Regions from separate parts of the Enterobacter sp. Taxon_8 genome, predicted to be linked through region 1. Evidence: predicted binding sites of a transcription regulator. Region 1 holds the regulator's gene; each other region holds the start of a gene.
What was found. Region 1 encodes Fur, which represses iron uptake genes when iron is present. Its sites were predicted from a motif close to ATAATAATGAGAACNACTATCAA; they were not measured.
Positions count from the first base shown of each region.

Region 1 (3,282 bases):
GCTGGCTGACGCGCGAAATATCAGCCGCAGCGAGCTCATTGAAGAGATGTTAATCGCCCAGCTTGAGACGTTGCGCAGCCAGGCATAAGTCTGAAAATCCCCTTTATTACCCTTTTCATGTAGCACAGAGTGCAGTCCTGCGCGATAGCTGTTTCCGCAGGGTTGCCAGTTCTGCTATTATTGCCCTTATCCGTGGCCGAATTGCGCCACCATACTATTAAGTTTCAAGAGGTTATTTTACTCATGGCAATCATCGGCATTTTCTTTGGCAGTGATACCGGCAATACCGAAAATATCGCAAAAAACATTCAAAAACAGCTCGGTAAAGACGTTGCTGATGTGCATGACATTGCCAAGAGCAGCAAAGAAGATCTGGAAGGCTATGATATTCTGCTGCTGGGTATCCCAACCTGGTACTACGGTGAAGCCCAGTGCGACTGGGATGATTTCTTCCCGACGCTGGAAGAAGTGGACTTCAACGGTAAGCTAGTTGCCCTGTTTGGCTGCGGTGACCAGGAAGACTACGCTGAGTATTTCTGTGACGCGCTGGGTACCATCCGCGACATCATTGAGCCGAATGGCGCGGTTATCGTAGGCCACTGGCCGACCGCTGGTTACCACTTCGAAGCGTCTAAAGGCCTGGCCGATGACGATCATTTCGTGGGTCTGGCCATCGACGAAGACCGTCAGCCAGAACTGACCGCAGAGCGCGTTGAGAAATGGGTTAAGCAGATCCGTGAAGAACTGCACCTGGACGATATTCTTAACGCCTGATTTTTCTCGCGGCGCAACGGCGGTTGCGCCCGCGCACCAGGTCAAACCGATTAAATTAATTGCTACAATCTTTTAACTTTTTCGCCCAGACCTGTACAATGTCTCCCTGATAAAATGTGGTTTTCCATCGAGCAAGTTTGTTGGTGATACCCCATTTTTATAAGCATATTTTGCCTGAGACTTGCAGTTTTCATTTAGCCATGGCAGTTCTATAATGAGACGCATTATCCCAGGTGCATTTTCTGTCACTTCCTACAGAAGTGAATCGTTTAGCAACAGGACAGATTCCGCATGACTGACAACAATACCGCATTAAAGAAGGCTGGCCTGAAAGTTACGCTTCCTCGGTTAAAAATCCTCGAAGTGCTTCAGGGTCCAGACAATCACCATGTCAGTGCGGAAGACCTTTATAAACGTCTTATCGACATGGGTGAAGAGATTGGGCTGGCTACCGTCTATCGCGTGCTGAACCAGTTTGATGACGCGGGCATTGTCACCCGTCATAATTTCGAAGGCGGTAAATCTGTTTTCGAACTGACCCAGCAGCAGCACCACGATCATTTGATCTGCCTCGACTGCGGCAAGGTCATTGAATTCAGCGATGATTCCATCGAAGCGCGCCAGCGTGAAATCGCCGCGCGTCACGGTATCCGCCTGACCAACCACAGCCTGTATCTTTACGGTCACTGCGCTGAAGGCGACTGCCGCGAAGATGACCACGCGCACGACGCAAAATAATCAAGTGTTCATACTCTGAGCCAGCCGAAAGGTTGGCTTTTTTTTGCCAGAAAAAAGCCCGGTAAGCACCGCGCCACCGGGCGTAAAGCAACTTATTTATTATTGTTGCGTATCTCGTTCCAGATCTTATCGCAACGCTTGGCCACTTCCTGATCGTTACCGGTTTTACGCGCCTGGATACAGGCCTGGTAATCCATCACGCGGACATTCTCCCGCGTCGCAAACTGCTCATGCGCTTTCTCTTTCTTCAGCACGTTCAGCACGCTCTGACAGGCTTCAATTTTCTCCGGCGATCCTTCTGCTGTATTAATACAGGCGCTATAGGCCTCCTTCAGCCGGGAATCTTCTTTCGGTGCCTCACTCTGAGCACACGCCACCAGCCCTGATGCCAGCAACGCGACGATTACGATTTTTTTCATCATATGCAGTCTCCGGTCCGGCGGGATCTAACCCGCCGGAAGATTCATCAGAAGATAGTGAACGGTGCGATAACCATGAATTTCACGTCACGTTCATCCTGGAAGATGTTGCCGTAACCGCCCGCGTAGCTCGGGATATCGGAGTGGTTGTCATATTGAGTGAAGTGCAGTTTGAACATTGTACCTTTCGCGCGGCCATCCTGCAGGGTATAGATAGCATCGAGGCTGTAAGAAGACTCTTTCAGGCGATAGTTGGGATCGTAGTATGCGTCCGGAGTTGCCATATCGGCAGGTTTTGCATCCCAGGCGTAAGCGTAAGAAGCGCCCACCGCCCAGCCAGGCAGGTTCCAGTTTTTCAGGTCGTACATTGCGCCGAAGAAGACCGCTTTCTCGCCGTCGGCGTTGAAGTCTGAGCGGTTATCCCACCAGATATCAAGACGACCGTTGGATGAGGCATAGGTCGGGGTCATACGCTGCAGGAAGTAGCCCTGCTGCCCTTCCGCCTTCACCCATGTTCCTTCCAGACGTAAATCAACCTGACCGACCTTATAGCCGAAGGTTAGTGCCTGCAGCCACGCGGTGCCATCATAAATGTCATTGACGCCACCGTTGCTGACTTTGTCGCGCGTACCGTAGAACTGATAGCTGGTACTCAGCGGGCTACCCGCGACATCAAACTTATAGCTGGCCTTGGCAAAGTACTGATCGATATACCCTTGCGCCTGGCCAAATGCTGCTTCGAGAACCAGATCGTTTTTGAAGTCGTATTTCGCCCCCAGCGAGTGGAGATAATCGACTTTGGTTTTCTTATCGTTCTGGTAGAACTTGTCCATCTCGATGTGCCAGGGTGCTTTGTACTCGTTGGTCCACATATAGGAGAAGCTCAACGCACCCGCATCACCGTAGTCAAAGTTCGCCCCGGCTTCCGCACCCTGATAGGTACCCGGCATAAAACTCCAGTGCGGTGCTAACAGGGTCTGGCCAGTTGGCTGAATATAACCACCGCGCGCCCATACCGGACCGTATTTAAATTTTGCAGCGGCTTTGTACAGGCTGATGCCGCTCTTATCCCCGGACCAGTCTTCTTTATACGCTTTATTGCTGGAGGAGAAGGCAATTTCGTTCGGGTGGGCGCTGTCGCCGTTTTCCGCCATTTCAATCGCGGTAAACGCAGCAATATCCAGACCGAACATATCCGCGGCATAGCCTGACTGGAAGTCCAGGTTGGCGTTCCAGGTGGAATGAGAAAGGTTGGTTTTGTATTTGTCTTCGGTGACGTCTTTACGGTCACGTTCACGCTGCCAGTAATAGATACCGCCCGTGAGGGTAGAATCGTCGATGAAGCCCGCCG
Region 1 covers NZ_CM177989.1:3,257,546-3,260,827, forward strand. The annotation lists gene ybfE (LexA regulated protein) at 1-88, shown strand, start outside; gene fldA (flavodoxin FldA) at 244-774, shown strand; gene fur (ferric iron uptake transcriptional regulator) at 1,066-1,512, shown strand; gene chiQ (ChiQ/YbfN family lipoprotein) at 1,605-1,931, opposite strand; gene chiP (chitoporin ChiP) at 1,979-3,282, opposite strand, start outside.

Region 2 (3,282 bases), 1.7 Mb from region 1:
ATCGGTGACTTGAGCCGTCGTCGCGGTATGCTGCGTGGTCAGGAATCCGAAGTAACTGGCGTTAAGATCCACGCTGAAGTTCCGCTGTCTGAAATGTTCGGATATGCGACTCAGCTGCGTTCTCTGACCAAAGGTCGTGCATCATACACCATGGAATTCCTGAAGTATGATGATGCGCCTAACAACGTTGCTCAGGCCGTTATTGAAGCCCGTGGTAAGTAATCCACAGGATTAAAACCTAAGTCCCGTGCTCTCTCCAGAGGGGAGAGCACTATAGTAAGGAATATAGCCGTGTCTAAAGAAAAATTTGAACGTACAAAACCCCACGTCAACGTTGGTACTATCGGCCACGTTGACCATGGTAAAACTACCCTGACTGCTGCAATCACTACCGTTCTGGCTAAAACCTACGGTGGTTCTGCTCGTGCATTCGACCAGATCGATAACGCACCAGAAGAAAAAGCTCGTGGTATCACCATCAACACCTCTCACGTTGAGTACGACACCCCGACTCGCCACTACGCACACGTAGACTGCCCAGGCCACGCCGACTATGTTAAAAACATGATCACCGGTGCTGCGCAGATGGACGGCGCGATCCTGGTTGTTGCTGCGACTGACGGCCCAATGCCTCAGACTCGTGAGCACATCCTGCTGGGTCGTCAGGTAGGCGTTCCTTTCATCATCGTGTTCCTGAACAAGTGCGACATGGTTGATGACGAAGAGCTGCTGGAACTGGTAGAGATGGAAGTTCGTGAACTGCTGTCTCAGTACGATTTCCCAGGCGACGATACTCCAATCGTTCGTGGTTCTGCTCTGAAAGCGCTGGAAGGCGAAGCTGAGTGGGAAGCGAAAATCATCGAACTGGCTGGCTTCCTGGATTCTTACATCCCAGAACCAGAGCGTGCGATTGACAAGCCATTCCTGCTGCCAATCGAAGACGTATTCTCCATCTCCGGTCGTGGTACCGTTGTTACCGGTCGTGTAGAGCGCGGTATCATCAAAGTTGGTGAAGAAGTTGAAATCGTTGGTATCAAAGAGACTGCGAAGTCTACCTGTACTGGCGTTGAAATGTTCCGCAAACTGCTGGACGAAGGCCGTGCTGGTGAGAACGTTGGTGTTCTGCTGCGTGGTATCAAACGTGAAGAAATCGAACGTGGTCAGGTTCTGGCGAAGCCAGGCTCAATCAAGCCACACACCAAGTTCGAATCTGAAGTGTACATTCTGTCCAAAGACGAAGGCGGCCGTCATACTCCGTTCTTCAAAGGCTACCGTCCACAGTTCTACTTCCGTACAACTGACGTGACCGGTACCATCGAACTGCCAGAAGGCGTTGAGATGGTAATGCCAGGCGACAACATCAAGATGGTTGTGACTCTGATCCACCCAATCGCGATGGACGACGGTCTGCGTTTCGCAATCCGTGAAGGCGGCCGTACCGTTGGCGCGGGCGTTGTTGCTAAAGTTCTGGGCTAATTAATTATCCCCGAATAAAAAAGGACGCTTCGGCGTCCTTTTTTGTTTTCTGCCGCTCAGGTATTTGTCACAAAATTTCGCATTTTTTGCCTGCTCCCGCCCCGCATTCTGGCGTTTGTGCTATTGTAATCATAACCATTCTCACTTACACTTTGCGCATAATTTGAACGGGAGTTTATATGTACGTTTGTTTATGTAATGGTGTAAGCGACAAAAAAATACGTCAGGCCGTTCGCCAGTTCCAGCCCCAGTCATTCCAGCAGCTTCGCAAATTTGTTCCGGTGGGAAATCAATGCGGTAAATGTGTACGTGCTGCGCGAGAGATCATGCAGGACGAACTGATGCAGATCCCGGAATACAAAGAGATCGCGTAAGCGCCCATCTTTTTTTTGACATCCCTGTAGCCCGATCTACGCTTCAATGAGTGGAAGCGGAGGGACTATATAATGAAAGGTGATGTTAAAATCATAAGTTATCTCAATAAATTATTGGGAAATGAGCTTGTCGCAATCAACCAGTACTTTCTTCACGCGAGAATGCTCAAAAACTGGGGACTCAAACGTTTAAACGACGTTGAGTACCATGAATCTATAGATGAGATGAAACACGCTGATAAATATATCGAGCGTATTTTATTCCTTGAAGGCATTCCAAACCTGCAGGATCTCGGCAAGCTGGGCATCGGAGAAGATGTCGAAGAGATGCTGCGTTCCGACCTCAGGCTGGAGCTTGAAGGTGCCAAAGATCTCCGTGAAGCCATTGCATATGCTGACAGCGTACATGACTACGTCAGTCGCGATATGATGATCCAGATCCTGGCCGATGAAGAAGGCCATATTGACTGGCTGGAAACGGAGCTGGATCTCATTGCTAAAATTGGCCTGCAAAACTATCTTCAGTCACAGATTAAAGTGGAAGAATAAGCAACGTCTTCCAGCCAACGCATAAACCCGCTGCTGCCAGAAATGGCCCAAAAGGCAGCGGGTTTTTTATTGCCTTCTTATCAGGGCGGATTAACGAAAAAACAAGAATGCAGAGAAGCGCCATCAGTGCTGCAAGCAACGCCAGCGTAGGCAGTACGCACCAGCCATGCCATGCGCCAAGCGCAGCCAGGTATTTTACATCGCCATATCCCATACCTTCACGCCGGCAGATAAACCAGTAGCCCCAGTAAATAATGGCAAAGGCAATATATCCGGCCATCGCACCCACCACCGCACGTGGCAGAAAATCCGGATGGATACAGAGCTGAAAGAGCAGGCCCGCCCATAGCAGCGGGCAGAGAAATTTATCGGGAAGCAGACCGTAGCGAATATCGGCATGTACAAGTAAGGCAGTCAGCGAAAGATAGATCAGCAGAAAGGGGAGGGTGGTTAGCATGAAAAAGGCCTCAAGCGGGTTTGCGCGCATACTCGTTATAATCGGCCTTGCCGGCAACGCATAAAAAACGGAGATGCGTAGCGGCTCGAAACAAAGCATCGACGCAGATTACATTGCATAAAATGTTGCGCGCTCTTATGAATACTGCGCCTCTGGCGCTTAATTTCTAAACGGCACTTGCGTCTTGCCCAGATTTACGTATAATGCGCGGGCTTGTCGTAATTGACGGCGGGTTCAATCAGAACCAGAGTAGCTCATTTTGTTACTCAACAATGCTCCCAATTGGGGAGCTACGTAAGAACGGTTACACTCTCCCATCAATCGTAATGGGTTTGAGGAGTAATCATTTTCGTTTATAAAATAATTGGAGCTCTGGTCTCATGCAGAACCAAAGAATCCGTATCCGCCTTAAAGCGTTTGATCATC
Region 2 covers NZ_CM177989.1:410,433-413,714, forward strand. The annotation lists gene fusA (elongation factor G) at 1-222, shown strand, start outside; gene tuf (elongation factor Tu) at 292-1,476, shown strand; gene bfd (bacterioferritin-associated ferredoxin) at 1,656-1,850, shown strand; gene bfr (bacterioferritin) at 1,923-2,399, shown strand; gene AC4IBF_RS01900 (prepilin peptidase) at 2,383-2,856, opposite strand; gene rpsJ (30S ribosomal protein S10) at 3,237-3,282, shown strand, end outside.
Region 2: the regulator Fur is predicted to act here: its motif matches at 1,599-1,621, upstream of bfd (bacterioferritin-associated ferredoxin).

Region 3 (3,282 bases), 1.5 Mb from region 1:
TACTGGTCCACGTGGATTTTCTTTGCCGGTATTGCCGTGGTCGTTTTGCTGGGGGCATTCCCTGAACTGCGCCCTGCCTTTGAAGTGAAAGGTAAAATGACGGCGCTGTCGATGAACCTTGTCATTCAGATGATGATGTTAATTGCGGGCGCGGTGATGCTGATGGCCTGCAAGGTCAATGCGTCGGCCATTTCCAACGGCGCGGTGTTCAAAGCCGGTATGGTCGCGATCTTCTCGGTGTTCGGCGTGGCGTGGATGAGCGATACCTTTTTTCAGGCACATCTCGAGGAGTTAAAGCTGGCGCTGGAAGGCGTGGTGAAAAGCCACCCGTGGACGTATGCCATTGTACTGTTTCTGGTGTCAAAACTGGTGAACAGCCAGGCGGCGGCGCTGACGGCCGTTGCGCCTATGGGCCTCATGCTGGGCATCGACCCGAAAATGCTGATCGCCTTTTTCCCGGCATCATACGGCTATTTTGTGCTGCCAACCTATCCAAGTGATTTGGCCTGCATCGGCTTTGACCGGTCAGGCACGACCCGCATCGGGAAATTCATAATCAACCACAGCTTCATTTTGCCAGGGCTGATTGGGGTGAGCTGCGCGTGCGCGGCGAGCTACCTGCTGGTCCAGACGTTCTTCTGACAGCATCAAAGGGCGACACGTACCGTCGCCCATTTCCCTGCTTAGTGGGATTCACCCTGCGGCGTGAATCGCAGCTCGATCAGCGCGATGGCTTTCTGGATCGCACGAAGCGTTACCGGATCAGCGGCAGCAGGATGGCTGGCGAAATCGATGTTTTTGAGCTGGGTAGACATCTTCTCGCGCACTTCAACCGGCGCAATCACGTCCAGAACATCAAGGATTTGTTTGATAACCAGCTGACAGGCGACAACGTCAGAGACCAGTTCCTGATCGGCGCTCAGGTTTTGTGACATGGGGCTTTCTCCTTATTTAAAGGCCGCCATATTAGCAAAACACGCCCCCTGACATCTCCCCTTCAACGCCTGCAGGTATAAAAAAACCTGCCGAAGCAGGTTTTTTATCAGAACATGGCGCCCGGCGGCACGTCTTTGAACGTGCGGCAGTAATTGGCCCACATGCTTTTCAGGATTTTGCGCAGTTTCACGATGAGGCTCCATTAACTTGTTATACAACTTTATTGTCAATGTACCTATAATATGACCACTGTCACAAAAATCAATATTTTTGTGACATGCATCACAATTTTATCCGCATGTGGCCTGACAGCGTTAATCCCGGACCCGTTGCAAAGAGTGAGGGCAGATTGTCCGGCTATTCCAGGCATTGCAGCGGGCATCTGCGGGTACGATAACGTATTTCCATCCACTCAGAGCGAACCATGAAAAGAGTCATTGTAGCCGGCACAATCCTGCTGCTCGCGGGGTGTAGTATTAACCGCCAGGCTGAAGTCAGTAGTCTCGATGCCCCAAACGGCATCGTCCGCCTCGACTACGGCCAGGCAGCGCTGCAAAATGCATATTCCGATGAGTATGTGAATAACGGCACGGCGGCAAAAGCGTGTCAGAGCATGGGGTATGCCACCGCCTCAGCCTATGGTCAGCCCATTAAAACCTGTACCCTGACAAGCGGTTCTCTGTGCCTGAACGAGAGCGTGACTATCCAGTACAAATGTATGGGTTACGCCGTTAATCCTAAGTCAAATAATCCGTGGTATTAATCGAAGCTGCCAGCGTGTGCTGGCAGTTTATTTCATTACGAACAAAAATAATTCTCATTAATACATTATAAAAATCGCCAATGCGTTTTATTCCCATTCGTATTTTGAATAAATAAAATAATAATTTTACGTTTTGCAAATAATTAAATAACAAATTATAGTGTCGCTCATTGTGGACCAGAAATAATAATCCGGAGCGTCACCATGCTGAAAACTGAAATGATCGACAAGCTCAACGCACAAATGAATCTTGAGCTTTTTTCATCCCTGCTCTACCAGCAGATGAGCGCCTGGTGCAGCTACCACAGCTTCGAAGGTGCGGCCGCGTTTCTGCGTCGTCACGCTCAGGAAGAGATGACCCACATGCAGCGTCTGTTTGATTATCTGACAGATACGGGCAGCCTGCCGCGCATTGACACCGTGGCCTCACCGTTTGCTGAGTATAATTCTCTCGATGAACTGTTCCGCGCCACCTACGAGCACGAGCAGCTGATCACCCAGAAAATTAACGAATTGGTTCATGCTGCGATGACCAGCCAGGATTATCCAACCTTTAATTTCCTGCAGTGGTACGTCGCTGAACAACACGAAGAAGAGAAGCTGTTTAAATCCGTGCTGGATAAATTATCGCTGGTGGGGAAATCCGGTGAAGGTCTTTACTTTATTGATAAAGAACTTTCCACTCTCGATACTCAGAATTAATTTCAGCGCGGTGCCGGTTTCCGGCACCGCGTTAATTTACCTTCCCTCCCCCGCATCGAAATACCCATTTTATTCCCTGTACGCCCTGTTTACGTTACGCCTGAGCGTCGCCCCACGTCATAGAATTGCCGGCAGCGCAATTCGTAAACTTTTAATTACAGTACTTGTAACGGTGATTTGACGAGTTACGGCTTTTCCCTTACTCTGCGCCGCAGATTTGTCGCGGTTAAGAAGCGTTGTAGAGGAAAGCGTGAAAAACAGAACCCTGGGAAGTATTTTTATCGTCGCCGGAACGACAATTGGCGCAGGAATGCTGGCCATGCCCCTGGCGGCCGCGGGCGTGGGATTTGGCATGACCCTGCTGCTGCTGGGCACGCTTTGGGCGCTGATGTGCTACACCGCCCTGCTGCTGCTTGAGGTTTACCAGCACGTGCCCGCCGACACCGGCCTGGGTTCGCTTGCGGCGCGCTATCTGGGACGCTACGGCCAGTGGATAACCGGCTTTAGCATGATGTTCCTGATGTACGCCCTGACCGCCGCCTATATCAGCGGCGCCGGGGAACTCATCGCCTCCAGCGTCAACGACTGGTTTGGCTCTGACATTACCCCTGCGACGGGGGCTATCTTCTTTGCGCTCATCGGCGGCGGCGTGGTCTGCGTGGGGACATCGCTGGTCGATCTGTTTAACCGCTTTCTGTTCAGCGCCAAAATTCTCTTCCTGATTATCATGCTGGTGCTGCTGGCCCCGCACGTGCATAAGGTCAACCTGCTGACGCTGCCGCTGGAAAAAGGGCTGGCGCTTTCCGCGATCCCGGTCATATTCACCTCGTTTGGCTTCCACGGCAGCGTGCCAAGCATCGTCAGCTATATGAACGGCGATA
Region 3 covers NZ_CM177989.1:1,732,091-1,735,372, reverse strand. The annotation lists gene AC4IBF_RS08225 (anaerobic C4-dicarboxylate transporter) at 1-642, shown strand, start outside; gene AC4IBF_RS08220 (DUF2766 family protein) at 684-935, opposite strand; gene azuC (stress response protein AzuC) at 1,043-1,126, opposite strand; gene yecR (YecR family lipoprotein) at 1,361-1,699, shown strand; gene ftnA (non-heme ferritin) at 1,904-2,401, shown strand; gene tyrP (tyrosine transporter TyrP) at 2,652-3,282, shown strand, end outside.
Region 3: the regulator Fur is predicted to act here: its motif matches at 1,741-1,763, upstream of ftnA (non-heme ferritin).